One region of the Microbispora sp. H10830 genome, then DNA from elsewhere that is predicted to be linked to it. Evidence: riboswitches for the same ligand, from Rfam matches in the RefSeq annotation. Region 1 holds a riboswitch; each other region holds the start of a gene.
The links. A riboswitch is a leader RNA that binds a small molecule or an ion and turns the genes downstream of it on or off. The one in region 1 is predicted to bind cyclic di-AMP.
Positions count from the first base shown of each region.

Region 1 (7,168 bases):
ACGGTCGAGCAGATCCGCGTCCGGCTTCCCGCCGGCGTCGCGATCGTGGAGGAGTCCCCGTCCGAGGAAGGCGCGGATCCCGAGACCGAGGGCTGGCTCCGCGTCGAGTTGCGAGCGGAGCGGCTCGACTGGTTGCCTCCGGTGCTCGCGTCGCTCGACCGGCCGTTCGTCATCGAGCGACCGGACGAGCTCCGCGGCCTTGTCGCCGCGCTCGCGGACCGGCTCGCGGCCTCCGCCCGCAGGGTCCCGCCCGCGCCGGGCACAGTCGTCGCCTGAAGCGCAGCCCTACCTGCCGGCGGTGCCCTCTCAAGGCGTCGTACGGCTACCGCGGATTCGGCGTGAGTCGCGCGCGGGGGTGACCCGGTGCTGCGCGTCGCGGTAGCCGATTCAGGGGGACCACCGCGACCGTGAGCGCCGCGAACGCGGCGAGCACGATCCCCGTGGTCGAAAGTGCGCTCAACGTGCCGAAGACGGCCACGCCGATCGCGGTTCCCGCCTGGCGCGCCGCGTTCAACGCCCCCTGCCCGGTCGCCGCCAGCTCGAGCGGTACGGCCGCGGACATGTCGGCGATGCACGCGGGGATCGCGAGCGGGCTGCCGGCGCCGATGAGAACCTGCACCGCGACGATCGCCCAGGGCGAGGTGCTTCCCATGGTCAGCAGCAGGCCGCCCAGCAGATCCAGGACCAACCCCGCGAGCATCACGGGGCGGGCGCCGAAGCGGACGACCAGCCGGCCGGTGACCATCGGTATGAAGATCACAGGCACCGTCATCGGGAGGAAGGACAGCCCGGCCCGGAGCGGGGAGACGTCACGCACCATCCACTGGGTGAGGGTGAACAGCAGGCCGTAGAAGACGAGCTGGGAGACCACCGCGACGGCCAGGTCCGTGCGCACCCTGGCGAGCGCCGTCAGGGCGGGCGGGAGGACGGGCGCTCGGGTTCGCCGCTGAACCACGGAGAAGACCCCGAACGCGACCGCCGCGGCCGTCAGCGCGCCGAGAGGCAGTGGCCGAACCCAGCCCGATGTCCCCGCGTCCACCAGTCCGAACGTCAGCGCGGTGAGCCCGGCGACGGAAAGGAGCAGCCCGGCCAGGTCGAGTGGTCGTGGCGTACCCCCGCGATGGTCGCTCAGCCCACCGGAGGCCAGCAGGGTGAGCACCGCCACCGGCAGGTTCACCAGGAACACCAGCCGCCAGCCTCCGGCCGCCACCAGCGCACCGCCCAGAACCGGACCGCCCACGATGCCCAGTCCGCTGATCGACACGAGCGCGCCGATCTTCCTGGACCGGTGGTCGGGGTCCGGATACAGGGCGGCGAGCAGTGCCATCGAGGCCGGCACCAGCCCGGCCGCGGGCGCGCCGAGCAGCGCCCGGCCCGCGATCAGCACGCCCGCACTCGGCGCCGCGGCACAGACCAGTGAGGCGAGGGCGAAGCCGGCAAGCGCCACCCGGTAGACGCGGCGCGGCCCGAAGCGGTCGGCGATCGAGCCGGACGCGAGCAGCAGACCGGCCAGCACGACGGTGTACGCGTCCACGGTCCAGGGCAGCGACGCCGCGGAGGCATGCAGTTCCCGTCGCATGTCGGGCAGGGCCACATTGAGGACCGACGCATCCAGCCCGATCATGAAGCTGCCCGCCGCGATTCCCGCGAACTTGGTCCCCGCGCGCGGCCGCGCCGGTGGGAGAACCGTCATCGCCGATTCTCCGTCGGGGTCGGCCGGTCAGCCTGGACCGTGTCGGCCGGGATGTCGTACGCGTGCACGAAGGCGTCCGTGATCCGGGCGACCAGCTCTCGCCTGGGTTCGGCGTCTCGTGGACCCTGCTGAATGGTGACAACTGGCATGACCCCAGTTCACGACGGAAGCACCCGCTCGAACGAGAAGCACTTCGCGCACGCCACGATCACGATTCGCGATCGTCGCGCACCACCGCCCGGCACGCCTCCACCAGCGGGCGCGCCCGCGTGGTCCCGCCCACGGCGAGCACTGTCGGAAGGGACAGCGGGTAGGGCGAGCGCACGGGAAGGAACGCGACCCGCCCGCCTCGGAGTTGCCCGGCCGCCGCGGCGTAGATCACTGTCCATCCGTCGATCCCCGCGCCCAGGGCGGCCAGCGTGTCCTGCAGCGAGCTGTGCGGAGGCCCGGGAACGGGCTCGAATCCGGCGTCCCTGCATGCCTCGCGCACCAGAGCGACCAGCGGCGGATTGACCTCGCGGCCGACCAGGTACAGGGGTAGCCCGGCCAGCTCGGCCAGGTCGATCCCCGCGGACGGCACGTCCGCGACGGGATCGCCCGCCGCCTCGGCAGGCGGGTGATGGGCGGGAAGGGCGACCAGCAGCGGGTCCTGCCAGACAGGGATCAGCCGCACGCCGTCCGGCGCGGTGACGTCGCCGCGGACGAAGGCGGCGTCCAACCGGCCGTCGGCGACCCGCCGCAGCCGTTCTTCCGGTGAGGCCGACAGCAGCTCCACCCGCGTCCCCGCGACCAGCCGTTCGAGTACCCGCTCGAGCCGCTGCCCCATGCCCCTGCTGGTGCCGACACGCAGCACGGTCTCCCGGCCGTCCGTGAAACGCTCGATCGTGGTCAGCGCCCGGCGTTCGGCGTCCAGCACCTCGCGTGCGGCGGGCAGGAACGCTTCACCCGCCTCCGTCAGCCGCACATGCCGCGGCGACCGGTCGAACAGCTCGACCCTCAGCTCACGCTCGAGCCGTGCGACCTGCTGGCTGACCGCCGACTGGACGATCATCAGCCGCTCGGCCGCACGTCCGAAGTGAAGCTCCTCGGCGACCGCGACGAAGTATTTGAGTTGCCGGAGTTCCATGATGCGCAGCGTAGGTGCGGCTTCGAGGTGCGCCGCCGCTCACCGGGCCGCGGCTGCCCGCAGATAGTCGTCGATCGCGGTGAAGGCGGCTGCCGGCTGTTCGATGTGCGGCAGATGGCCGGCCTCCGGAATCACCTCCAGCCGTCCGTTTCCGAAGGCGTCGGCGTAGGCGGCGCCGTAAGCGGGGGTGACGATCCGGTCGCTTTCCCCCCACAGCAGGAGAGCGGGTACGTCGACGTGTCGCAGCCGGCGGAGCAGTTTGGGGTCGTGCATGTAGGGGTCGCCGGCCAGCGTGCGCATGGTGGCCATGTCGGCTGCCCGGCGCGCGAGTTGGTCGGCGGGAACGCCGGCCGGATCGGCGTAGAAGCGCTGCGAGTCGTGCCAGGCGTACTCGGCGACGCCGCGGGCGTCGAGGGAGAAGAAGTCGCGGATCGGCTGGCCGGGGATGTGCACGCCGACGGCGTCGATCAGCACCAGTCCGGTGATGATCCCCGCGGTGTCGCGTACGGCCATCTCGGCGGCGGTCCAGCCGCCGAGGGAGGAGCCGACGACGAGGACGTCGCGCAGTCCGAGCCGATGCAGGTAGTGCAGGTAGGCCAGGGCGAGGTCGTCTATGCCGGTGAGCCATAAGGGGCGGTGGGTGCCGTCCCAGCCGGGGTGCACCGGCGTGATGGTGTGCGTCGTCCGGCGAAGGTGCTGGGCGAGTCCGGCGACGGTTGCGGGGCCGCCGCCGCCGTGCAGGATCAGGGCCGGTCTGCCGGTTCCGGCCTCCGACACCGTGAGGGACAGGTCGTCGTAGAGCGGGATGGTGTTCATGGGCCCAGCATAACTAAGGATATTTATTTAAAGTAGCTTAGTCTCGTACTAGACTCATGCCGTGCATGGCGATCTGCAAGAACTCGGACGAGCGGTGAAGCAGGCCCAGTATCGGCAGCACCGGGCCCTGGAGAGCGGGCTCTCGGCGATCGGCGCGACGCTGGCCCAGTGGGACGCCCTCCGGGCGATCAGCCGTTCTCCCGGCGCGTCGGCCCGGGAACTGGCCGCGGCGACCTTCCAGACCGAGCAGGCATTCGGAACCCTCGCCGGGCGCCTGGTGGCCCAGGGGTGGATCGAGCGCCGGCCCGGGCGCGGCCGGCGCATCGAGCACCATCTCACCCCTTCCGGGGAGCGAGTCCTGGAAGCCGGGCACAAGGTCGCCGACGAGGTGCTCGCCAGGTGTTACATCCCGTTGTCGGACGGGGACCGCGGGACCCTGCTGGCCCTGCTCCAGCGCCTCATCGCGAAGGACGCGTAGTCTCCGGCTCCTGGTCGGCCCTCGGCGGAGACGCCCCGGACGGCGGCACGCCTCGGGGCATCTCCGGCGAGGATGTCTCCGCGGCCCAGGGTCAGACGCCGGGGCGCACGGCGGCGAGGAAGCTGCTCCTCCAGTAACCGTTGAGCCTGTCGACGCTGACCACCGCGCCGCTGTGGGGAGCGCTGATCACCTTCTTGTGCCCTATGTACATGCCCACGTGGCCGCCGCCACTGGTGAAGATGAGGTCGCCGGGCTTGAGATGCGCCAGGGAGACCCTCTTCTTGACGGCGTCGAGCATCGACCACGTCGTGCGCGGGAGCTTGACGCCGGCCTTGCGCCAGGCGAACTGGACCAGCCCGGAGCAGTCGAACGCCCGTGGGCCCGTGGCGCCCCATATGTACGGATCGCCGAGGTGCTTCTTCGCCACCTTGATGGCGTGATCGGCCTTCTCCTGCTGGCGGGCCGACTTGGTGAGCTTCGTGTTCGCGGAGTCATTCGCCGTGGACGCCGTGGGAGCCTCGCCGTTGTACGGGGTGGTCACCGTGGCGGGGGGCTCGGGTGGGATGACCGCCGGGGCCGAGGGCGGGGCTGTCGCCGACGCGGCGGACGCGGGGAGTGCGCTCAATGCTCCTGTGGAGGCGGTGAGCGCTGCGCTACTGAGAGTGACACAGGCAACGCGGAGCAGAGTGGTGGAGTTGGTGAACAGGGGATCTCTCCCTAGGGTCTTCCGCTTGCGCCTACCGGGTTAGCTGACGGATTCGGGCAGGGAAGTCGCCCTACGGCGCTGGCGCGCCGATTCACCCCAGACCTTCGTCGAAGGTCGATTGGTTCCCCGGCTCCGAGCCTCCTTGCTGCACGGATTCGGCATCACCGGCGCCCAGGGGGGCGGAGAGGACGTGGCGACGGTGACAGTGGATGGTCGTCTCGAACACGGCCGGGCCGGGTTCGTAACGACGGCGTCACATGGACCCCGTCGCAGGGCAAGGAAACTACCAAGTTGCCCCATATTGGCGCAAAGGGCACCAAAAGGATAAGAGTCACGTAAAAAGGATCAAAAGCACAAAACCGCAGGTCGCAGCGGTCATAAGAGGGAAGATGTGGCCCTCGTCACACTCGTCAAGCGTCACCAGGTCACCTGGGCGCGCGCATGTAGACCGCGAACGGCTCGCAGGGATGACCTGCGCCGGCCGGGCGGTGAGGAGGCGCTGGTCGTCTAGTCCGCGGGCAGGCCGTTGCGGCGGGCCAGCGTGCCCAGAACGCTCCGCAGTGCCTCCGTCTCCTCGGGGCTGAGGCCGCCGGTCAGTTCCGTGTCGATTTCGGCCGCCGCCGCGGTGCACGTGGCCAGCAACTCCCGGCCCTCTTCGGTGAGCGCGAGCGTCTGCCTGCGCCGGTCCACGGGGTCGCGTTCCCGCCGTACGGCGCCGAGCTCCTCCAGGCGGTCGGCGAGCGACACCACCAGGCTGGGCGCCACGTTCATGAGCTTGGCGATGTCGAGCTGAGAGGTCGCCGTTCCGGACTCCAGCAGTGCCAGCAGTCCCACGTGCTTGGGCTTGAGTCCGTGGGTGGCCAGGCGTGCCGAGAACCGCTCGGTCATCACGGCCCCCAGTGTGCCGAGCCGGAAGGCCAGCGTGGAGGTCAGCTTGACACCGTTCATGCCTTCAATGCTACCGTATTCATACGATTCAAGCTCTGAATGATTAGGAGTCAGAACGATGTTGATCCCCTCCTCCGTCCACGTGGTGTTCGCCGACCTCCAGGACGGCATCGTCGACGCCAGTGTCACCAACCCGGCCTCTTCCATCCGCCGGGCGGCCAAGGTCCTGAACGGGCTCGTCACAGCCCTCGACATCCCGTTCACCGTCTCGGCCGCGCCTCGCCCGGGCGGCCCCGTGATGATCGAGGAGGTGCCGGACAGCGAGCCGTACGTGCGCACCGGACCGTCCTGCTGGGACGACGCCGCCTGGCGTGAGGCCGTCGTGTCCGCCGGCCGCCCCACCCTGGTGATCTGCGGGGTGACCACCGAGATCGTGGTGCTGCGCACCGCCCTCGACGCGCTCACGCATGGCCTCGACGTGCAGGTCCTGGTAGACGCCTGCGGAGGCATCACCGCCCGCACCGAAGACGCCGCCCTGCGGCAGATCGAGGCCGCGGGCGGCGTGGTGACCTCCGTGGCGGGTTTCGCCGCCGACATGGTGCGCGACTTCACCACGCCCACCGGCCGGCAGGTCATCGCCGCCCTGCACCAGTTGGTGTGACCCGCCGCATCACCGGTTCACGGCGGGCCGACGTCAGGCGGTTACCGCGTACGCCAGAACGTGCCGTTGGCCGAGGGGTCGTCGGGGTCGCCCTGCGGCACGGTGAATCCCGCACCCCACACCGTCGCCGTCCCGGGCCTGCGCGCGATCGAGAACAGGACGGCGTCCGTGCCGGCCTTCCGGGGGACCGGGGTGCTCCGCCACGCCGAACCCGTGACGTGCCACAGAGTGGAGTTCCAGTTGCCCTGCACGACCCACACGCCGCCCGTGCCGTCGGGCTCCACCTCCGTGTACGGCTGCGCGTTGGCGGCGCCGATCGAGGTGGTCCATGAGCTGCCGTTCCAGCGCATGACCAGGGTGCGGTTGTAGGTCACGTCGTCACCCTCGTCGTCGGCGCCTTCCCAGCTGACGCCGCCGACGGCCCACACGTTGCCGGGGCCCACGACGGCGATGTCGTTGAGGACCGCGGCGGCGTCGGGAGCGGGAAGCTCGACCGCGGGCGTGGGCACCAGCGCCCAGGACCTTCCGTTCCACCGCATGATCGCGGGACGGTCGCCCTTGGTCCCCGCCGCCCAGACGTCGCCGGCCTTGTACGCGTCGACGGCGGCGGCGCGGGCCGGCAGCCGGACGCTCTTCCACGAGGACCCGTTCCAGTGCCTGGCCGAGGCCGAGGAGTCGGCGACCGCCCAGACGTCCTTCGCGCCCGTTCCGTCGGCGTCCGTCGTGGAGAAGCCGCTGCCGAGTGAGGCGGTGGTCCACGCGCGGCCGTTCCACCGGGCGGCCTTCCCCGGGCCGAAGAC
Region 1 covers NZ_JABBWX010000002.1:681,321-688,488, forward strand. Annotated here, with positions in the region: gene HHX35_RS08025 (YafY family protein) at 1-276, shown strand, start outside; gene HHX35_RS08030 (MFS transporter) at 323-1,693, opposite strand; gene HHX35_RS45090 (tautomerase family protein) at 1,690-1,842, opposite strand; gene HHX35_RS08040 (LysR family transcriptional regulator) at 1,902-2,819, opposite strand; gene HHX35_RS08045 (alpha/beta fold hydrolase) at 2,859-3,635, opposite strand; gene HHX35_RS08050 (MarR family winged helix-turn-helix transcriptional regulator) at 3,697-4,113, shown strand; gene HHX35_RS08055 (C40 family peptidase) at 4,205-4,738, opposite strand; cyclic di-AMP (ydaO/yuaA leader) riboswitch at 4,833-4,990, opposite strand; gene HHX35_RS08060 (MarR family winged helix-turn-helix transcriptional regulator) at 5,327-5,767, opposite strand; gene HHX35_RS08065 (isochorismatase family protein) at 5,826-6,368, shown strand; gene HHX35_RS08070 (hypothetical protein) at 6,410-7,168, opposite strand, start outside.

Region 2 (7,168 bases), on a different contig from region 1:
TCACCAGGCCCTTCCTCACGGCTTCCTCCCCGGCGCGAACTCCTCGCAGGCCTTCTGCGCCTCTTCCATCGCCTTCTCCTGGCCCGGCTTGAGCTTGATCTGGATCCCCTGCCCGGGGGCCGGGTCGGCGATGTCGATGCCGTGCTCGCGCATGCACTGGGCGAACTTGACCATCCGGTCGCGCGCCTCGGGGTCGTCGCCGCCGAGCTTGTCGCCGACCGCGTCCTTCATGAAGTGCTGGCAGGCCTGCATGGCCTTCTGCATCGAGGCCTCGTCGCCCTTCTTGCCCATGATTCGGACGCGGCCGTCGGGACCGGGGTCGGGCACGTCCACTCCGTGCTCGCGCATGCACTGGGCGAACTTGAGCTGGGCCTCCTGGCGGTCAACCGTGGCCGACGCCGACGGCCTGGCCGTCGCGCCGCCCGCCGTGCCCGGCCTGGCGCCGCCCGCGCTGGCGATCCCGTCGTCCGCGGGGGCCGCGCCGCAGCCGGCCAGTGCCAGTGCGAGCCCCAGTGTGAGCCCCAGTGCCGGGCCCAGCGCGCGCAGTTGTCGTATGCGCATGGGTCGTTCCTCCTCTGTCGTTCCTTCTCATCCGGGGCGTTCACCCGGGACGGGGCCCAACTCCAGCGGAGGCGGTGCTAAACGCGGATAAGCGAGATCCGCTTATCCGCGGCTAACACCGCCTGCGCCACTCTCGGAGCGAGCGGGAGGTTGGGATGCGGGTGCTCGTGGTCGAGGACGAGGAACAGCTGGCCGAGGCCGTCGCACGGGGGCTGCGGCTGCACGCGATCGCGGTGGACGTGGCCTACGACGGTCAGGAGGCGCTTGAGCTGGCCGCCTACGTCGACTACGACGTGGTCGTGCTCGACCGCGACCTGCCCGAGGTGCACGGCGACGAGGTGTGCCGGGAACTGGTCACGGCCAGCGGGACCGGCCGCATCCTCATGCTGACGGCGGCCGGGCGGGTGCGGGACCGGGTCGGGGGTCTGTCCCTGGGCGCCGACGACTACCTGGTCAAGCCCTTCGCGTTCGCCGAGCTGGTGGCCCGGATCCGGGCGCTGGCCCGGCGCTCGCCCCGGGTGGTGCCGCCCGTGCTGGAGCGGGCCGGGATCCGGCTCGACCCCGCCCGCCGTACGGTGGTGCGCGACGGGCGTGAGGTGGCGCTGGGCCGCAAGGAGTTCGACGTGCTGCGCGAGCTCATGTGCGCCGGCGGAGGGCTGGTGACCTCGGCCCGGCTGCGCGCGAGCGTGTGGGACGAGCACGCCGACGCCGGCACGGGCGTGCTGCGCGTCACGATCACCTCGCTGCGCCGCAAGCTGGGCGAGCCCGCGGTTATCGAGAACGTGCCGGGCCGGGGGTACCGGCTGTGACCCGCGTCCTGTCCCCGTGGAGCAGGCTCGGCCTGCGCATGCGGCTCACCCTGCTGTACGGCGGGCTGTTCTTCCTGGCGGGGTCGGTGCTGCTGTGGTTCACCCACCTGCTCACCGCGCGGGCGCTCAACCAGCGGTTCGTGGTGGCGGTGGCGTCGAAGGTGACCGGTACCCCCCAAACCGTGTTCGGGGGCAGGTTGCCCGACAGCGACATGCTCGCGCAGCGGGTGCGCACCAACGTCGAGCAGGGGGCGGCCGACGTGCTGACCGACGTGCTCAGGTCGTCGGTGATCGTCATGGTCCTGGTGGGGGTCGTCGCGGTGGTGCTGGGCTACCTGGTGGCCGACCGTGCCCTGCGCCCGCTGGACCGGGTGACCGAGACCGCGCAGCGGCTGTCGGAGAGCACGCTGCACGAGCGGATCGAGCTGCGCGGGCCGCAGGACGAGGTCAAGCGGCTCGCCGACACCTTCGACGCGATGCTCGACCGGCTGCACGGGGTGTTCGACGCCCAGCGCAGGTTCATCGCCAACGCCTCCCACGAGCTGCGCACCCCGCTGGCGGTCAACCGTACGGTCCTGGAGGTGTCGCTGGAGGAGCCGGCGGCGTCGGAGGACCTCAAGGCGCTGGCCCGCACGCTGCTCGGCACCAACGCGAGGTACGAGCGGCTGATCGAGGGCCTGCTCATGCTGGCGCAGTCGGAGCAGGAGCTGGCGGCCCGCAAGCCGGTCGACCTGCGGCAGGTCGTCCGCATGGCGATGGAGCAGATCGACCTGCAGCCGCGCCGCAGGAAGGTGGTCGTCCACGAGGACCTGTGCCCGGCGGTCGCGCACGGCGACCCGCTGTTCCTCGAACGCTGCCTGGTCAACCTGCTGGAGAACGCGATCAAGTACAACGTGCGGGACGGGGAGGTCTGGGTCCGGTTGCGGGAGGAGGAGGCCGGGGTGAGCGTGACGGTGGAGAACACCGGGCCCCTGGTCCCGCCATACGAGGTGGACGACCTGTTCGAGCCGTTCCGCCGGCTCGGCGGCGACCGCGTCCGCTCCGCCCGGGGGGCGGGGCTGGGCCTGTCCATCGTCCGGGCCATCGCCGTGGCGCACGGCGGCGAGGTGGAGGCGCTCGCCCGGCCGGAGGGCGGCCTGACGGTGACCGTACGCCTGCCCGGGTGAGCCCGGATTCTCCTGCCGCCGGTGATCGCGGCGCGCCCGCTACCCGTCCGCGCCAGGTTTGCTGCCTACTGCCCAGTAAAATCTGAGTTGTTCTAACTTGACCGGTTTGACCTGGTCTATTACGTTTTAGGCATCTCAGGGCGCACTTGCTCATCTCAATGGTCAAGAAGCCCTCCTCAGACCGACGCGGCCGGCCGACCCGGCCTGCCGCCCGGCCGCCGAGTCCGCGTCCGCGCGGAGCCGGGGACCCACCTCTCCTGGGGTGAATCGGCATGCGTGCCGTAGGGCGACTTCCAGCCCGAACCCGTCAGCTAACCCGGTAGGCGGCATGGAAGTAAGGGAGTACGCCCCACCATGCACGTCCTCAACACCTGTCTTCGCGCTGCCCTCGCGGGCGGGGCACTGGCCTCGGCGGTGCTGATCGCGTCGCCGGCAGCGCACGCGGACAACCCGGCCACCGGCAAGGGCGCGGCGGCCGCGAAGTCCATGTCCGAGATCGCCTCCACGCTGCCCAAGGTCAGCGCGACCGACGTGCTGACCCTGGCCAGGAGCCAGGTCGGGATCAGCGAGAACGCCAACGGCGGCGGGACCAAGTTCCAGCAGTGGTACATGTCCACTCCCCGCGCCCGCGAGACGCTCGCCCGCGACGGCGGCACGCTCAAGGGCTACCTCAACGCGGCCTGGTGCGACATGTTCGTCTCGTGGGTGGGACAGCAGCTCGGCATCGGTCCGGTCATGGGCTCCGACGCCTACACCGTGGAGCACGCCCGCTGGTTCGCCGACCACGGCCGCTGGGGCCGCACGCCCAAGCCGGGCGCGGTGGTGTTCTTCAACTGGAACGGCAGCAAGGACATCGACGACGTCGAGCACGTCGGGTTCGTCGTCAAGGACAACGGCGACGGCACGATCCGGACAATCGAGGGCAACACCGGCGACGGCGGTGCCGTCGAGGCCCGCACCCGTCCCACCTGGCAGGTGGCCGGATATGGCTACCCGATGTATCCCGGGGACGCATCCGCATCCGCATCCGCCTCCTCCTGACGGACGACCGCCCCGAAGCGCGCCGGTGATCCCGGCGCGCTTCGCCGTCCCCACCGAGAGCGTCCGGCTCCCTCCAAATTGACCTATATAAGCGTGAGCTGCGAGCCTGGCGGCATGCACGCGTTCGACGTCCTCGGTGATCCGGTGCGCCGCCGGATCCTGGAACTGCTCGCCGAGGGAGAGCGCCCCGCCGGGGAGATCGGCGCGATCGTGCAGGAGGAGTTCGGGATCTCCCAGCCCGGGGTGTCCCAGCACCTGCGCGTGCTGCGGGAAAGCGGCTTCGCGACGGTCCGGGCCGAGGGCACCCGGCGCCTGTACGCCGTCGACCCCGCGCCGCTGCGCGAGGTCGACATCTGGCTCGACCACTTCCGCCGCTTCTGGAACCAGCGCCTGGACGCCCTGGGCACCGAACTCGCCCGCGGCAGGCGGGAGCGCCGCCTGCGGGACGACTCCCGTCCGTGAATCGTGCGCACCTGACGCATGGCCGTACCAGCCCGCCGGTGCGGGGTCACCGCGATCACGGTGCCTGGGTGCCCGAACCGACCAGGTAAGGGGCGGCGTAGGACATCGCCGCCGCGTGCACGGCGGGCCGGGCGCAGAACGCGAAGCCCGAGTCGTACGGGAGGTTCAGCCATTTGTGGCCGTCGCAGGCCCAGGAGTCGGCCAGCTCCAGCCCGTTCACCAGATGCCGGGTCGCAGGGCTCGCCGCGGCCCACAGCCCGAACGCCCCGTCGACGTGCACCCACCCACCGTGCCGGCGAACCAGTTCGCACGCCTCCCGCAGCCGGTCGAAGGCGCCGGTGTTCACGTTGCCGGCCTGGAGACACACGATGGCGGGGCCCGGGGAGCCGCCTCGCAGCACATCCCGCAGCGCCCCGGGGTCGATGGCGCCGCTCGGCCCGGTGGGCACCGGCTCCACCACGTCCGTCCCGAGCCCGAGCAGGCGCAGCGACCGGTCGATGGTCCCGTGCCGCTCCTCCCCCGCGATCACCCGGATCGGCGGCGCTCCGAGCAGTCCGCGCCGTTCCACGTCCCAGCCCGCGTCCGACAGCACCTGGTGCCGGGCGGCGGCGAGCCCGACGGTGTTGGCCGCTTGGCCGCCCGTGACGAAACCCGGCCGACGCCGACGGCGGGATCCCCAGCAGCTCCTTCAGCCAGGCGCCGGCGGCGGCCTCGGCCGCCATGGCCGCCGGCGACGTGACGGAGTTGGTCGCGATCTGGTCCCAACCGGCCGCGAGGATGTCGGCCGCGGTCGCGGCCGGTGTCGCGCCGCCGACCACGAACCCGAAGTATCGCGGGCCGGCGCTCGCGACCAGGCCGGGCTCGGCCGCGGCGAGCAGGTCCGCCAGGACCTGCTCCGGCCCGCACCGGCCCGTACGCCCGCCGCAGCCGGCCCACGTCCCCGGCCTCCTCGACGACCTGGCTCAGGCGCCGACGTAGGCCGCGAGGTGCTGGCCGGTGAGGGTGGAGCGGGCGGCGACGAGGTCGGCCGGCGTGCCCTCGAAGACGATCCGGCCGCCGTCGTGACCGGCGCCGGGACCGAGGTCGATGATCCAGTCGGCGTGCGCCATGACCGCCTGGTGGTGCTCGATCACGATGACCGACTTGCCGGAGTCGACCAGCCGGTCGAGCAGCCCGAGCAGTTGCTCGACGTCGGCGAGGTGGAGGCCGGCGGTCGGCTCGTCGAGGACGTAGACGCCGCCCTTGTCGGCCATGTGGGTGGCCAGCTTGAGCCGCTGCCGCTCGCCGCCGGACAGCGTGGTGAGCGGCTGGCCGAGGGTGAGGTAGCCGAGCCCGACGTCGGCGAGGCGGTCGAGGATGGCGCGCGCGGCGGGCGTGCGCGCATCACCGGAGCCGAAGAACTCCTGGGCCTCGGCCACCGGCATCGCGAGCACCTCGCTGATGTCCCGCCCGCCGAGCTTGTGCTCCAGCACCGCCGCCTGGAACCGCTTCCCCTCGCACTCCTCGCAGGTGGTGGAGACCCCCGCCATCATCGCCAGGTCGGTGTAGATGACGCCGGCGCCGTTGCAGGTGGGGCAGGCGCCCTCGGAGTTGGCGCTGAACAGTGCCGGCTTCACGCCGTTGGCCTTGGCGAACGCCTTGCGGATCGGGTCGAGCAGTCCGGTGTACGTCGCCGGGTTGCTCCGCCGCGAGCCGCGGATCCCGCCCTGGTCGACCGACACCACATCCGCGCCGGCGGGGACCGACCCGTGGATGAGCGAGCTCTTGCCCGACCCGGCGACTCCGGTGACGACGACGAGCACCCCGAGCGGGATGTCGACGTCGACGTCGCGCAGGTTGTTCGCCGTCGCGCCGCGGATCTCCAGCGTGCCGGTGGGCTTGCGCACCGTCTCCTTGAGAGAGGCCCGATCGTCGAAATGGCGGCCGGTGATGGTGCCGCTGGTCCGCAGTCCCTCGACGGTGCCCTCGAAGCAGACCATGCCGCCCGCCGTGCCGGCGCCGGGGCCGAGGTCGACGACGTGGTCGGCGATCGCGATCATCTCCGGCTTGTGCTCCACGACCAGCACCGTGTTGCCCTTGTCCCGCAGCCGCAGCAGCAGATCGTTCATCCGCTGGATGTCGTGAGGGTGCAGGCCGGTCGTGGGCTCGTCGAAGACGTAGGTGACGTCGGTCAGCGAGGAGCCGAGGTGGCGGATCATCTTGACGCGCTGCGCCTCACCGCCCGACAGTGTGCCCGACGCGCGGTCCAGCGACAGGTAGCCCAGCCCGATCTCCACGAACGAGTCGAGGAGCTGCTGCAACGTGGTGAGCAGCGGCGCGACCGACGGCTCGTCGAGGCCGCGGACCCAGTCGGCCAGGTCGCTGATCTGCATCGCGCAGGCGTCGGCGATGCTGATCTCCTTGATCTTGGATGACCGGGCGGCCTCGCTGAGCCGGGTGCCGCCGCACTCGGGGCAGGTGGTGAACTTCACCGCCCGCTCCACGAACGCACGGACGTGCGGCTGCAACGCCTCCTTGTCCTTGGACAGCATCGACTTCTGGATGCGCGGAATCAGACCCTCGTAGGTGAGGTTGATGTTGTCGACCTTGATCTTGGTCGGCTCCTTGTAGAGCAGGTCGTGGAGCTCGGCCTTGGTGAACTTGCGGATCGGCTTGTCCGGGTCGAAGAAACCGCAGCCGCTGAAGATGCGGCCGTACCAGCCGTCGACGCTGTAGCCGGGGATCGTGAGCGCGCCCTCGTTCAGGGACTTGGAGTCGTCGTACAGCTGGGACAGGTCGATGTCGGAGGTCCGGCCCAGGCCTTCGCAGCGCGGGCACATGCCGCCGGTGATGCTGAACTCGCGCCGCTCCTTCACGGTCTTGCCGTCGCGCTCGAACTTCACCGCGCCCGCCCCGCTGATCGAGGCGACGTTGAAGGAGAACGCCTGGGGCGAGCCGATGTGCGGCTTGCCGAGCCGGCTGAACAGGATGCGCAGCATCGCGTTGGCATCGGTGACGGTGCCGACCGTGGAGCGGGGGTTGGGGCCCATCCGCTCCTGATCGACGACGATCGCGGTAGTCAGCCCGTCGAGCACGTCGACCTCGGGACGAGACAGCGTCGGCATGAAACCCTGCACGAACGCGGAGTAG
Region 2 covers NZ_JABBWX010000009.1:304,382-311,549, forward strand. Annotated here, with positions in the region: gene HHX35_RS23940 (peptidoglycan-binding protein) at 1-19, opposite strand, end outside; gene HHX35_RS23945 (hypothetical protein) at 16-561, opposite strand; gene HHX35_RS23950 (response regulator transcription factor) at 717-1,370, shown strand; gene HHX35_RS23955 (HAMP domain-containing sensor histidine kinase) at 1,367-2,536, shown strand; cyclic di-AMP (ydaO/yuaA leader) riboswitch at 2,743-2,876, shown strand; gene HHX35_RS23960 (CHAP domain-containing protein) at 2,891-3,577, shown strand; gene HHX35_RS23965 (helix-turn-helix transcriptional regulator) at 3,692-4,039, shown strand; partial or broken gene HHX35_RS23970 (pyridoxal phosphate-dependent decarboxylase family protein) at 4,095-4,667, opposite strand; gene HHX35_RS42705 (hypothetical protein) at 4,760-5,017, shown strand; gene HHX35_RS23975 (excinuclease ABC subunit UvrA) at 5,002-7,168, opposite strand, start outside.
Region 2: it holds a riboswitch for cyclic di-AMP, as region 1 does, so the genes downstream of both, HHX35_RS23960 (CHAP domain-containing protein) here and HHX35_RS08055 (C40 family peptidase) in region 1, are expected to answer to the same signal.

Region 3 (7,168 bases), on a different contig from region 1:
GTAACCCTGCTGCGGGCCGGTCTGGCCGTAACCCTGCTGCCCGTAGCCCTGCTGCTGGCCGTAGTCCTGGGGGCCGGTCTGCTGGCCGTAGCCGCCCTGGGACGGCTGGCCATACTGCTGCTGCTGGCCCTGCTGGGCGCCGTAGCCCTGCTGGCCGTACTGCTGCTGGCCCTGCTGGGCGCCATAACCCTGCTGCGGGCCGGTCTGGCCATAACCCTGCTGGGCGTAACCCTGCTGTGGGCCGGTCTGGCCGTATCCCTGCTGGCCCTGCTGGGCGCCATAGCTCTGCTGGCCGTACTGCTGCTGCCCGTAGCCCTGCTGCTGGGCGGCCTCCTGGCCATAGCCCTGCTGCTGCGGGGCCGGCTGACCGTACCCCTGCTGGCCGTACTGCTGCTGGCCCTGCTGGGCGCCGTAGCCCTGCTGCTGGCCGTAGCCGCCCTGCGCGGGGTCGTGGCCGGGCGGCTGCTGCGGGCCCGTGTGCTGTCCCGAGTGGCGGTAGCTGACGACCGTGACGTCGGGGTCGTAGTCCTGGGGCTGTCTGTCCGTGTTGTACCCGGGGTTCGATGGCGGCGGTGGCGTTCCGTCCGACTCGTCCTGGGGGTACGGCGGCTGTCCGGTGCTCACCGTGTCACCTCGTTTCGAAGACGCATGCGCCGAACGTCTGTAGCACACGCTGATATTGCCAAAAGTAGCGACAGGTGTATCAACAGTCACCTTTGCAGTAGTCGACAACCATCGTCAAGATCATCGATCAATGCTCATCAATCGTGATCAATGACGGTCGAGGTGCAGCAACATCCGGGTGTTCCCCAGCGTGTTCGGCTTGACGTGCTCCAGGTCGAGAAACTCGGCGACACCCTCGTCGTACGACGCGAGGAGTTCCGCGTACACCTCCTGGGAGACCGGGGTGCCCTGGATGGGCCTGAAGCCGTGCCTGGCGAAGAACTCCACCGCGAACGTGAGGCAGAAGACCCTCCGCACGCCGAGGTCCCTGGCGGTCTCGATGAGCGCGCCGACGATCCGATGGCCGATGCCTCCGCGGCGCGCCGCGGGGTCCACCGCGACGGTTCTGATCTCGGCCAGGTCCTCCCACAGCACGTGCAGCGCGCCGCAACCGACGACCTGCCCGTCCGTCTCGGCCACCCAGAACTCCTGGACGTCCTCGTACAGCGTGACCGTGCTCTTCTTGAGCAGACGGGGACCGACACCCGAGTACGCGTCGACGAGGCGCCGGATCGCCCGGACGTCCGGCGTCCTGGCCCGGCGCACCGTCACGGCCGTGGCACCCGATTCACTGGATGTCTGCGCGGCGACCTGCTCCATGACCGGCCAGCCTAGCCGGAGCGCGGCCGATCCCACGCGGCCGATCCCACGCGGTCGGCACGGAGCGTCCCCCACGGATAACGGTCATTCCCAAACGCCACACCCGACATGAGGTTTGACCGTCCGTAGCCGCCAGGATACGGACGGATGCGCGCCCGCACCCCGAGGCGGCCATCCCGGTTCGTCCCACTTTTTCCAGCTGTCCGAGCCGCACATCGAAACTCTCGGATCGCTCCAAACACAGGTGAACGCGGACGTATCACTACCGAGCTCGTGACCCGACCGTGATCATTTGGTTGTCAAACGTAGACGGGTTTCGGAGTTCTGGTTGAGCAAGAACTCGCCGTGCACTATCGTCCAGCGACGATGCCGGTCATCGTGAGCGCTCACGACGACCGGGCGCCGAATCTTCGAAGCACCGAGTGCGAAGGGGAGCCGGGGACCCAACTGCAGGATCAGGATCGGTTCGATCTCAGATCGTCAAGGGGTGAATCCACCAAGGTAGGGCTACTCCGGCCCGAACCCGTCAGCTAACCCGGTAGGCGCTCAGAAGTGCTCCGCCGTGCGGCCCCGTCCCGACGACGGGCCCGCCGCGGAGCACACGTGGGAGAGGAGCTCGGTTGCGCACGCGTGGAGGACGGCCGGCGGGCAGGCACGCCCGTGGCCGACGGTCCGGATCCGGCACGGCCGGTCCGGGTGCCATCCGCCGTCTGGCGTTCGTCGGCGTCGCGATCAGCGCGATCACGTTCGGCGCCCCGGTGGTCCGCGCCACCGCCGACCCCAAGCCGAGCCTCAAGGAACTCACGGCGCAGGTCGAGAACCTCTACACCGAGATCGAGACGCTCAGCGAGCAGTACAACGGCGAGCGCGTACGCCTGAAGGCGGCCGAGCGGTCCGCCGACCTCGCCAAGAAGAACCTCGCCAAGAGCGAGGCCGAGCTCGAGGTCCGCCGGCAGAAGGCGAGCGCTCTCGCGCAGCACTCCTACATGACCAACGGGCTCGGCAACGCGCTCGTGCTCATCGACAGCGACGCCGACCCCCGGCGCTACCTGGACCAGGCCTCCACGACGTACGCGCTGGAGCTGCAGCAGAGCCAGGAGGTCGCCGAGGTCACCAAGGCCATGGACGCCGCCGCACGGGCCAGGGAGAGCGCCTCCGCGCGGCAGGCCGAGGTCAAGAAGCTCCTCAGCGGCCTCGACTCGCGGCGCGACAAGATCACAAAGCTGATCAAGAAGACCGAGAGCAGCCTCTACCGGCAGGTCTCCCAGACGATCGGCCGCGAGACGCGGACGAGGACGTCGTTCCCCATCATCGGTGACGGCAAGGCCGCCCAGGCGGCCCGCTGGGCCCTCAGGCAGCAGCTCAAGCCGTACGTGTGGGGCGCCGAGGGTCCCGGCTCCTTCGACTGCTCCGGCCTGGTCATGGCGGCCTACCAGTCCGTCGGCATCAGCCTGCCCCACTACACGGGCGACCAGTGGACGGCCGGCACGCACATCCCCCGTGACCAGCTCCGCCCCGGCGACCTGGTGTTCTTCTACCCCGACCTGCATCACGTGGGCATCTACATCGGCAATGGCTACATGATCCACGCGCCGCAGACGGGAGACGTCGTCCACATCGCGAAGATCGCCGGACGGCCGTTCGCGGGAGCGGTGCGCGTCGCCGACTGAGCCCCTCCTCTACAGAGGGGCACCGGGCCCTTCCCCCGCAGAGCGAAGGCGGTCAGATGAGGCGGCGGCGTGCCGCCCAGGCGACGGCCTCGATCGCGGTCGCGACGCCGATCCGGTCGCAGATGCACCGCAGCCGGCGCCGCACGGTGCGCCCGCTGACGTCGAGACTGCGGCCCACCCGGTCGGCGGTCACTCCCTTGGCCAGCTCCGCGAGAAGAAGTAGATCCTCTTCGGTGAGACCGGCACGATCAAGGTCCGAGGCGAGACTGTCACCTCGGTAGACGACCTCGGGAATACCCATCGTCCGCCCTCCCCCACGACGATGATTCGTCGGCCCACCCTTCAGGGAAGGTAAACGCCTCCCTGGAAGGTCGTCAAGGTTCGGAGTCGGAGCATCGGTCGTACGCCTCCCGGGCCGCCTCGACATCCTCCATGTGGATCTCGGCCCAGCGCTTGATCGCCTCCAGCAGCGGCATGAGGTCCTCGCCCAGGGGCGTGAGCCGGTAATCGACCCGGACCGGCACCGAGGGGGTGACCGCGCGGGAGACCAGGCCGTCGCGTTCCATCGTCCGCAGCGTCTGCGTGAGCATCTTCTGGCTGACGCCGGCGATCGTCCTCGCCAGCTCGCTGTAGCGGAGCGGGCCGTCGGCGAGCGCGGTGAGCGCCAGGCTCACCCACTTGTCGCTGAGCGTGTCGAGCAGCTTCCTTGACGGGCAGGTCGCGACGTAGGCGTTGTAGCGCTGACGCGCGTCCTCGCGCCGCTCGGCCGCGGTCTGAGTGGCCATCGTCTTCCCTTCTCCTCCCTTACGCACTTCCAGGTGCCTTCTTACCGGGAGAGAGTAGCTCTTCATAGGCTCCTTGCCATACCGCAAGGAGGAACTCATGAGAGCACTGGTGGCGCGAGACGGAGCCGTACGGGTCGTCGATGTGGCGGAGCCGGAGCCGGGGCCGGGGCAGGTGCGGATCAGGGTCGAGGCGGCGGCGGTGAACCCCGTCGACCTGCTCACCGCCGCGGGCGCCCTCGCCGACTACAAACTCATGCCGCACCAGGAGACGTACGCACTCGGGTGGGACGTGGCGGGCGTGGTCGATCGCACCGGCCCGGCAGTGACGGGCGTACGTCCGGGGGATCAGGTCATCGGGCTGTCGGACCGGCTGACGGACCCGCTCAAGGCCCAGGCGGACCTGGTGGTGCTGGACGAGACGGCGGTCGCGCCCGCACCCGCCGGGGTGGCCGCGCCCGAGGCGTCGACGCTGCCGCTGAACGCGCTCACCGCCGTCCAGGCGCTCGACCTCGCCGGGCTCGCCGAGGGCGAGACCCTGCTCGTCACGGGAGCGGCCGGCGGCCTCGGCGGCTATCTCGTGGAGCTGGCCGTGGCGCGGGGGCTCAGGGTCGCGGCGGTCGCCGCGTCAGGCGACGAGCCGCTGGTGCGGGGCTTCGGGGCGGAGTGGTTCGTGCCGAGGGGCGCCGACCTGGCCGCCGCCGTCAGAGCCGTCGTTCCCGGCGGCGTGCACGGCCTGGTGGACGCGGCGGTCGTCGGCCTGCCCGCGCTGGACGCGGTGCGCAACGGGGGCGCGTTCGTCGCCGTCGGCGCCGGGCTGGACCCCATCCCGCTGCGCGGCATCCGGGTCTCGACGGTGTTCGTCCGCGCCGACGCGGCCCAGCTCCGGGACGTCGCGAAGCTGGCCGAGGCGGGACGGCTGAGCATGCGGGTGGCCGGCACCTACTCACTGGAGCGGGCGGCCGAGGCGCACGAACGCCTGCGCAAGGGTGGCCTGCGCGGCCGGCTGGTCCTGCTGCCCTGACCTCGCTGAACTGCCCGCCCTGGCTTGCTCTGGCTTGCCCTGGCACACGGCCGCGGGCCGGACGGCCATGCCGTCCGGCCCGCTCGCAGGAGATCGGACGCAGGATCAGGAACGACCGATCAGGAACGACCGATCAGTCGCGACCGAGCAGCTCGCGCACCCGGTCACGGCCCACGGCCAGCAGCAGCGTGGGCAGCCGCGGGCCGGTTTCGTGGCCGACGAGCAGCCGGTAGAGCAGGGCGAAGAACGCGCGCTGGGCGGCCTTCAGCTCCGGCGTGGCCGCCTTCGCGTGCATGTCGAGCCCGGCCTGCACCTTCGGCACGCCGTAGACGAGCGTGGTCAGCCCGTCGAGCGACCAGTGCTCGTCGAGGCCCTCCGCCAGCAGGCGCAGCGACTCGCGGTCCTGCTCACCGAGCGTGTCGAGCAGTTCCTTGTCGGGCGTCTCGCGCACCTGCGTGCGCTCCTCCGCGGGCACGTACGTGTTCACCCAGTGCTGGGCACGGTCGAGCCGCGGCCGCAGCTCGTCCAGCCCGCCGATCTCCGGGTCGAACGCGCGCAGGATGCGCAGCGTCTGCTCCTCGTGCCCGGTGGCGATGTCCACGACCGAGGCGAGCGTCCGGTAGGGCAGCCGCCGCGGCGTCTCCGGCAGGGCCCGGGAGGCCGTGCTCGACGCGCGGCGGTAGGCCGACTGGTCGGCCGGCAGCGCCGTGCCGTCCTGCACCTTCCTGGCCAGCGTGTCCCACTCGTCGTACATCCGCTGGATCTCCTGGTCGAAGGAGACCTTGAACGACTGGTTGGGACGGCGGCGGGCGTACAGCCAGCGCAGCAGCGCGGGCTCCATGATCGACAAAGCGTCGGCCGGGGTCGGCACGCCGCCCTTCGAGCTGCTCATCTTGGCCATGCCGCTGATGCCGACGAAGGCGTACATCGGCCCGATCGGCTGCGGAGCGCCGAACACCTCACGGACGATCTGGCCGCCGACGACGAACGACGATCCCGGCGAGCTGTGGTCCACACCCGACGGCTCGAAGACCACGCCCTCGTAGGCCCAGCGCATCGGCCAGTCGACCTTCCACACCAGCTTGCCGCGGGTGTGCTCGGACAGCAGGACGGTCTCGCTGTGGCCGCACACGCAGGTGTACGACATCGCGGTGGTCTCGTCGTCGTACGACGTGACCGTGGTCAGGTCGCGGTCGCAGACCGAGCAGTAGGGCTTGTAGGGGTAGTAGCCCCCGGCGCCGGAGCCGTCGTCCTCGCTCGCGGCCCCCGATCCCTCCAGGGCGGCGGCCTCGTCGGCGTCCACGACCTCCTTGGCCTTGGCCTTCTTGGTGCGGTACTGGTCGAGGATCGCGTCGATCCGCCGCCGCTCGCGCATGGCGAGCAGCACCTGCTCCCGGTAGGCCCCGGAGGTGTACATCTGGGTCTGGCTGATGCCGTGGAACTCCACGCCCAGCTCCGCCAGCGCGGCGATCATCGGCGCCTTGAAGTGCTCGGCCCAGTTCGGGTACTCGCTGCCGGGCGGGGCCGGGACGGAGGTCAGCGGCTTGCCGATGTGCTCGTTCCACGCGGGGTCGATGCCGACCGGAACCTTGCGGAAGCGGTCGAAGTCGTCCCACGAGATGATGTGCACGCACTCGTAGCCGCGCCGCCTGATCTCGTCGGCCACCAGGTGCGGGGTCATCACCTCACGCAGGTTGCCCAGGTGGATCGGGCCGGACGGGCTGAGGCCGGACGCGCAGACGACGGGTTTGCCCGGTGCGCGCCGTTCAGCCTCGGCGATGACCTCATCGGCGAAACGCGCCACCCAGTCGGCGTCCATCACGTCAGTCCTCTCTGAACGGGATCCTGCCTTCTATGGTCCCGTACGCGAGGGAGTCGTCAGGACGCGTTCCGGGCGTAGACCAGCCGCAGGCCGATCAGCGTGAGCCAGGGCTCGTGCACGTCGATCGTACGGGCCTCGCCGATGACGAGCGGGGCACCGGTGCCCGTGGCGACCACGGTGACGTCGTCGGGGTCGGAGGCCAGCTCGGCCGTCATGCGGTCCACGATGCCGTCGACCAGGCCCGCGAAGCCGTAGATGATGCCCGACTGGAGCGCCTCTACGGTGTTCTTGGCGATCACCGACCGGGGCCGGACCAGCTCGACCTTGTGCAGCTGGGCCCCGGCCGTGGCCAGCGCGTCCACCGAGATCTCCAGGCCGGGCGCGGTCACCGCCCCGACGTACTCGCCCCGGGCCGAGACGGCGTCGAACGAGGTGGCCGTGCCGAAGTCCACGATCACGCACGGCCCGCCGTACAGGGTGGTGGCGGCGAGCGCGTTCACGATGCGGTCGCTGCCGACCTCCTTCGGGTTGTCCATGCGGACCGGGA
Region 3 covers NZ_JABBWX010000024.1:83,785-90,952, reverse strand. Annotated here, with positions in the region: gene HHX35_RS38990 (RDD family protein) at 1-624, opposite strand, end outside; gene HHX35_RS38985 (amino-acid N-acetyltransferase) at 772-1,323, opposite strand; cyclic di-AMP (ydaO/yuaA leader) riboswitch at 1,714-1,883, shown strand; gene HHX35_RS38980 (C40 family peptidase) at 1,944-2,993, shown strand; gene HHX35_RS38975 (LuxR C-terminal-related transcriptional regulator) at 3,046-3,294, opposite strand; gene HHX35_RS38970 (helix-turn-helix domain-containing protein) at 3,368-3,778, opposite strand; gene HHX35_RS38965 (NADP-dependent oxidoreductase) at 3,876-4,799, shown strand; gene lysS (lysine--tRNA ligase) at 4,933-6,618, opposite strand; gene HHX35_RS38955 (type III pantothenate kinase) at 6,678-7,168, opposite strand, start outside.
Region 3: it holds a riboswitch for cyclic di-AMP, as region 1 does, so the genes downstream of both, HHX35_RS38980 (C40 family peptidase) here and HHX35_RS08055 (C40 family peptidase) in region 1, are expected to answer to the same signal.

Region 4 (7,168 bases), on a different contig from region 1:
TGCCTCCGCCAAGGAGGAGATCGACCGGGTGCGCGAGCAGCTCAAGGCGGCCCGGGCGGAGAACTCCGACCTGCGGCGCAAGCTGCACGACGCCCGCGAGCGGGTCAGGGCCGCCGAGGCCAGGGCGGCCGAGCTGGAGGCGGAGACGGCCGAGGCGCGGGCCAGGGCCGCGAGCGCCAACGGCGCGGCCGAGACCGAGCTGCGCCGGCTCAGGGAGCGCCTGGCGGACGCCGAGCGCCAGCTGGAGGCCAGCCGCAGGGCCGCCCGCGAGGGCCGCAGCATCGAGGACGCCCGGGTGCGGGTGCTGCTGGACGCGCTCCAGGACGCCGCCGCCGGGCTGCGCAAGGAGCTCGGCCTGCCCACGACGATCAGCAGGCCGGCCGACTACGTGAACGCGGTGCTGCCGGGCGAGCCGGGCGTGACGGCCGTGCCCGCGCGGGCGCTGGCCAACGACGATCCGCAGCTCCTCGACCAGCTCCTGGCCATCCCTCATCTGCATCTGATCGTCGACGGCTACAACGTGACCAAGACCGGTTACCCGTCGCTGACCCTCGCCGACCAGCGGGCCCGGTTGCTGACCGGGCTCGGCGGGCTCGCCGTGCAGACGCGGGCGGAGGTGACGTGCGTGTTCGACGGCGCCGAGCTGAACGGGCCCGTCCAGGTGTCCGCGCCGCGCGGGGTGCGGGTGATGTTCAGCGCGCCCGGGGAGATCGCCGACGACCTCATCCGCACGCTGGTGCGGGCGGAGCCGCCGGGCCGGGCCATCGCCGTGGTCTCCTCCGACCGGGAGGTGGCCGAGTCGGTGCGCCGCATGGGTGCCCGGCCGGTGCCCTCGCTCCTGTTGCTGCGCCGTCTCGGCCGGAGCTGAAGCGCCGTACGCGCGCTCCGGACCGGCGTCGTCACGGTGAGTGATGACTGCCGCGAATACCTGCGAATAGGTTGAAGCATCAAGATCGCCTAGATAGAGTCGCGCCGCAGGTTTCGTTGATCTAAGAGGTTGATCCTCAAGGGGGCTCAGTGCGAGGGCGTGTGCCGGTGGCCGCCGGTCTGGCCGCCGTGGTCCTGCTGACGCCGATGGCGGGCGCGCAGGCGGATCCGAAGCCCACAGTCGCGCAGGCCAAGGCGAAGCTGAGCAAGCTCAACGAGCAGGCCGACAAGCTCGTGGACCGCTACAACGCGGCCAACGAGAAGTGGAAGAAGGCGAGGGAGAAGTACCTCGCGATCAACGGCGACTACAAGAAGCAGAACGTCCGGGTCGAGGCGCTGCGCTCCGGGCTGGTCTCGATGGCCGTCAGCAGCTACCAGGTCGGCGAGATGGGGTCGTGGGGCGGCGTCTTCTACAGCTCCAACCCCGATGCGATGCTCAGCGGCCTCGCCACGCTCAACCACATGTCGGCCGAGCGGGCCGGGCGGCTCCGGGAGTACGAGGGCGCCATCAAGGACCTCAAGGACCGCCGCGACCAGAGCAAGGTGGTGTACAAGGAGGCCACCGACGTCAGGGGCGAGCTCGCCGACGAGAAGGACAAGGTCGACAAGCTCGTCCGTGAGCAGATGAAGCTGCTGCGCTCGCTCGGGACGTACAACCCCGGCAACCCCAACAGCGCGGGAGTCGTCTACGCCGGGCCGGCGTCCGGCAACGCGCTGTCGGCCCTCCAGTTCGCCTACAAGCAGGTCGGCAAGCCCTACCGTTACGGGGGCACCGGACCGGACTCCTGGGACTGCTCGGGGCTCGTGCAGGCCGCGTGGGCGGCGGCGGGCGTGACGCTGCCCCGGACCAGCTACGAACAGTGGGCCTGGGGCGCGAGCCGCAGGGTCTCGCTGGACGAGCTCCAGCCGGGTGACCTGCTCTGGCACGCCGGGTACGGGCACGTCGGCATCTACGCCGGCGACGGCAAGGTCGTCCATGCCCCCCAGACCGGCGACGTTGTGAAGATTGTCACACTCGCCGAGTATCACGCGATCGGAGCTGTGCGCCCCTGAGGGCCCGGCCATGTTCGTGATCTCTGTGCCTTTTGTGGCTTCTGTGACCCGATTTGGTCGTTGTTGCCGAGATTGTGAGCAGAGTCACACTTAGCCGTTTGCGGTGCGGGTAAGCTGCGCTTTCTTCTCGGCGGCCTTCGTTATCCGATCTTTATCCGGCGGTGGGGCTTTGCCGAACGCGGCGGGACCTCGGTAGCTTCTGGGCCGCGGCGAGCACACCTCGCCGCGGCGCACCCGGTCGGCCGGCCGGGGCGCGCAGTCATCCACCGTCATCGGCGTCCTCCATCACCCTCCCCTTCGCGGGATCCCCCGACGCCGGTGGCCTGCCGAGTCCGTGCAGTCAGGAGGCACGGAGCCGGGGAACCATCGACCTTCACGCGAAGGTCCGGGGTGAATCGGCGCATCGCGCGCCGTAGGGCGACTTCCCCGCCCGAACCCGTCAGCTAACCCGGTAGGCGTGAGCGGAAGACCCGAGGAGAGATCCTGTCTACCACCCCCGCTAGCCTGTCCCGTCTTGCCCGAATTGCCCTTGGTAGTGCCGCTTTGACGGCATCCGTAGGGGTCGCCGGAGCACATCCGGCGGCGGCCGACACGGTGACGGTCACGGTCGTCAAGACGGCCACAGCGACGAAGACGGCCACGAAGACGGGCACCGCGACGAGCGCGAAAACCGCCGCCCGCAAGGCCGCCGCGAAGAAGCAGACCAAGAAGCACGCCGCCAAGCGGAAGATCAGCAGGGCCTCGCTCCAGCGGGTCAAGGCCCAGCGCGCGGTGAAGGCCGCGGAGAAGCAGATCGGCGACCCCTACCGCTACGGGGCCACGGGACCGGGCGCGTTCGACTGCTCGGGCCTGGTCCAGTACGCCTGGCGCAAGGCGGGCGTACGGCTGCCGCGCACGACGTGGTCCATCCGCGGCGCGGTCAGGAAGAAGGTGTCCTGGGGTCACTTCGAGCCGGGTGACCTGATCTTCACCAGCGGCGGCGGCCACGTCGGCATGTACGTCGGGCACGGCAGGATGATCCACGCTCCGCACACCGGCACGCGGGTCCGGATCGACAAGCTGGACGCCTACCGGAGGAGCACCTTCGTGGGTGCCGTCCGTCCCGGCGTCTGACGGGCACCGGTCACCAGCCCCCTCGACCGGCGCCGTCCTCACGGCCCCGTCCACCTCGCCGAGGTGGACGGGGCCGTGGCACGTGCTGGTTACCATGCACGGCGTGACTGTCACGAGCGCCGCGCCCGGGGGCGTGCCGGGCGCGCGCGCCGAGGCCGATCGGCGCCGGCCCGAGGTTCCGCCCCACGGGGTCCGTCCCCGCCGGATCGCGGCCGTGGCCGCCGCGCTGGCCGCGCTGCTCGCCGGGCCCGCCGGCGCGGCCCCGCCCGACCCGCTGCTTCCCCTGCGACTGGACGCCCGGGCCGCCGTGCGGGAGCACCCGGGCATGTGGATCGGTGCCTCCGTCGCCCGCGGCGGGCGTGCCGTCGTCGTCGGGTCGCCCCGGCCGCTGGTCGCCGAGATCGCCGCGCTGGCCGATCGCGCGGGCCGCACGGTCACGAGGATCTGGGGCGGGTACGGCGGCGCGGTGGTGCTCGTGCCGCGCACCGAGGAGCAGGCCGCCGTGCTGGCGGAGCCGGCGAAGGTGGACGGCCTGGCGGCCGTCGCCACCGGCGGCCGCGTGATCGTGCAGCCGGCGGCGTTCGCCCGTCTGTCCGCGACCGGCCGCCTGGTCGTCGTGACCCACGAGCTGACGCACGTCGCGACCGCCGGTCCCCGCGCGGTGCCGATGTGGCTCATGGAAGGCTTCGCCGACTACATGGGCTACCTGGACAGCGGACTGCCGGTCCGTACGGTCGCCGCCGAACTGGCCGCCGACGTGGCCGCCGGGAGGCCGGCGCTGAACGGCCTGCCCGGGCCCGCCGACTTCGCCGCCAGGCCCGCCCAGGCGTACGAGGAGGCGTGGCTCGCCTGTCGCTACGTCGCGGCCCGGTTCGGCGAGCGGAGGCTGGTCGCCCTCTACCGCGCCGCGCTGCGCGAGGGGATCGGCGCCGCGCTGCGGGAGGTTCTCGGGCTGTCCGCCGACGGCCTGACCCGCGAATGGCGGTCGTACGCGCGCGAGCGGCTCGCCCGGTCCTGATCTCCACAGGGCGCCCGATCTCCATGAGGTGCGGGTGCGATCGCGGCTGCGACAATGCGTTCTCGGGCGGCGCGGGCGGACCGCGCGGGCAGCGGGGGTGAGGATGACGAAGCGGACGCTGATCGTCACGAACGACTTCCCGCCCAGACCGGGCGGCATCCAGGCGTTCGTGCACGGCCTCGCCTCGCGCAGGCCGCCCGGCTCCGTGGTCGTGTACGCCCCGCGCTGGAAGGGGTGTGAGGAGTTCGACGCCCGCCAGCCGTACGAGGTGGTCCGTCATCCCTCCTCGCTGATGCTGCCGACGCGCTCGGTGGCGAGGAGGGCGGCGGCGCTGGTCGAGGACGGCGCCACCGTCGTCTTCGGGGCGGCGGCGCCGCTGGGGCTGCTCGCTCCCGTCCTGCGCGCCGCGGGCGCGGGCCGGATCGTCATGCTCACCCACGGGCACGAGGCGTCGTGGGCCCGCCTGCCGGGCGCGCGCGCCCTGCTGCGCCGGATCGGCGCGGGGGCCGACGTCGTGACCTACCTCGGCGAGTACACCCGCCGCCGGATCGCCCGGGTCGTCCCGGCCTCCAGGCTCGTACGGCTCGCGCCCGGCGTGGACACCGCCGCCTTCCACCCGGGGGCCGGCGGCGACCGGGTCCGCGCGTCCCTCGGCCTGGGCGACCGGCCGGTGGTCGTGTGCGTCTCCCGGCTGGTGCCGCGCAAGGGCCAGGATGCGCTGCTGCGGGCCTGGCCGCTCGTCCTGCGGCGGATTCCCGGCGCGGTCCTGCTCCTGGTCGGCGGTGGCCCCTTACGGCGGTCGCTGGAGCGGACGGCCGCCCGGGCCGGCCTGCGCGGCTCGGTGGTCGTCACCGGATCCGTCCCCTGGGCGTCCCTCCCGGCCTACTACGACGCGGGCGACGTGTTCGCCATGCCGTGCCGCAGCAGGTTCGGGGGGCTCGACGTCGAGGGCCTCGGCATCGTCTACCTGGAGGCGTCGGCCACCGGGCTGCCGGTGGTCGCGGGCTCCTCCGGAGGCGCCCCCGACGCCGTACGGCACGGCGAGACGGGCCTGGTGGTCGACGGCACGTCGCACACGGCGGTGGCCGGCGCGCTGTGCGACCTGCTGGGCGACCCGGCCCGCGCCCGTGAGATGGGCGAGCGGGGCCGGGCCTGGATCGAGGAGGAGTGGCGCTGGGACCTCGTCGCGGCCCGGTTCGCCGCACTTTTGTGACGGAAGGCCGCCTCAGCCGGTGAACACCTCCACGAGGAGGAGGCCGTTCAGCGCGCAGATCACGCCGGCGACGACGACGCCGGCGACGGTGGTGAGGCGGCGGTTGACGAGATCGCCCATCAGCTTCCTGCTGCCGGTGAACGCCACGAGCGGCACCAGGGCGAACGGGATGCCGAAGGACAGCGCGACCTGGCTCAGCACGAGCGCCCGCGTGGGGTCCACTCCGGCGGCCAGGACCGCGATGGCCGGGATGATCGTGACCAGCCGTCGCGCCAGGAGCGGTACGCGGCGGCGCAGGAACCCCGCCATGATCACCTGCCCGGCGTAGGTCCCCACGCTGGAGGAGGCCAGGCCTGAGGCGAGCAGGGCGAGCGCGAACGCGACGGCCGCCCCGGGGCCGAGGACCTGCCCGAGACCGGCGTGGATGGCCTGCAGGCTGCCGGGATCGCCGCCGCCGAACGTGGCGGCGGCCACGGTCAGCATCGCCATGTTCACCAGCCCGGCGGTGCCGAGGGCGACGGCGATGTCCATCCTGCTGGCGCGCACGGCCTCCCGGCGACCGCCGTCCGCGCTCTGGTGCTGGGTGAGGGCCGAGTGCAGGTAGACGACGTGGGGCATGACGGTCGCCCCGACGATCCCGGTGGCCAGCAGCAAGCTGTCGGTCCCGGCCAGGCGGGGCACGAAGCCGCCCGCCACACCCGCGAGGGACCCCGACAGCAGCACCTGGTAGGCGAAACCGGCCAGGACCACACCGAGCATCGCGGCGACGGCCGCCTCGAACCGGCGGCGTCCGCGCGGCGCGAGCATGAGCAGCAGCGAGGAGACGACGGCCGTGACGGCGGCGGCCGGCAGCAGCGGCACGCCGAACAGCAGGTTCAGGGCGATCGCCCCGCCGATGAACTCGGCCAGGTCGGTGGCGGCGGCGACCAGCTCGGCCTGCACCCACAGCGGCAGGCTCATCCGGCGCGGCAGGTGGTCGCGGCACAGCTCGGGCAGGTTGCGGCCGGTGGCGATGCCGAGCTTGGCGGAGAGCGCCTGCACGAACATGGCCAGCACGTTCGCGAGGGCGATCACCCACAGCAGCATCGTCCCGTACTGGGCGCCGCCCGCCATGTTGGTCGCGAAGTTGCCCGGATCGATGTACGCCACGGAGACGACGAAGGCGGGACCGCACAGGCCGGCCAGCCGCGCCAGGCGGCCCGGCGCCGCCCGCCCCTCGGCGGGTACGGCGGGCGCGGGCCCGTTCAGGGGACGGCGGGAGTCGAGCACGAAAGCCTCACAGGAAACACGAAAGCCTCACAGGCGGGAAATCTGGCGTGCGGCACGGCGGGTGCCCCACCACGCCGGCCTGGGCGCGTTCTCCGGCGGCCGGAGGCGGCAGCCCCGCGGTCGCGGTACGGCACCCGCGGAACGGCACAGACGCCGTGGGTCGAGCGTGACGCGGTGGAATGAGCGGAGGCCGGTGTCCGGCCGGCCTCCGCGTGCGCCTGCCGGCTCGGCGGGGCTGGACAGGGCTCGCTCGGTCAGGTGAGCTTGTCCTTGAGCTTGCCCACGGGGCCCGCCTCGGTGCCGAGGGCAGGGCTCTTGGGCTCGCCCATGCTGCCGTCGTAGGTGTCGTACAGCTTCGGGTCGGGCGGCGGCGCCATGGCGAGGTCCCCGAGCGGCTCCGGGTTGAGGAGATAGGCGAACTGGTGGCGGCCGTCGGGCTGCGGCCCGCTCGCCCAGCCGCCCGCCTGCGCCTCGATGCCGTCGGAGAGGTCCCAGATCGTCTCCGCGTGCTCGGCGTGCTCCTCGTCGAACAGGTCGTCGGGCACGACGACGTCCTCCAGGCCGTCCGACTGGAG
Region 4 covers NZ_JABBWX010000001.1:426,597-433,764, reverse strand. Annotated here, with positions in the region: gene HHX35_RS01990 (NYN domain-containing protein) at 1-868, shown strand, start outside; gene HHX35_RS01985 (C40 family peptidase) at 1,018-1,980, shown strand; cyclic di-AMP (ydaO/yuaA leader) riboswitch at 2,295-2,449, shown strand; gene HHX35_RS01980 (C40 family peptidase) at 2,524-3,093, shown strand; gene HHX35_RS01975 (hypothetical protein) at 3,197-4,111, shown strand; gene HHX35_RS01970 (glycosyltransferase family 4 protein) at 4,215-5,324, shown strand; gene HHX35_RS01965 (Nramp family divalent metal transporter) at 5,337-6,593, opposite strand; gene HHX35_RS01960 (manganese catalase family protein) at 6,848-7,168, opposite strand, start outside.
Region 4: it holds a riboswitch for cyclic di-AMP, as region 1 does, so the genes downstream of both, HHX35_RS01980 (C40 family peptidase) here and HHX35_RS08055 (C40 family peptidase) in region 1, are expected to answer to the same signal.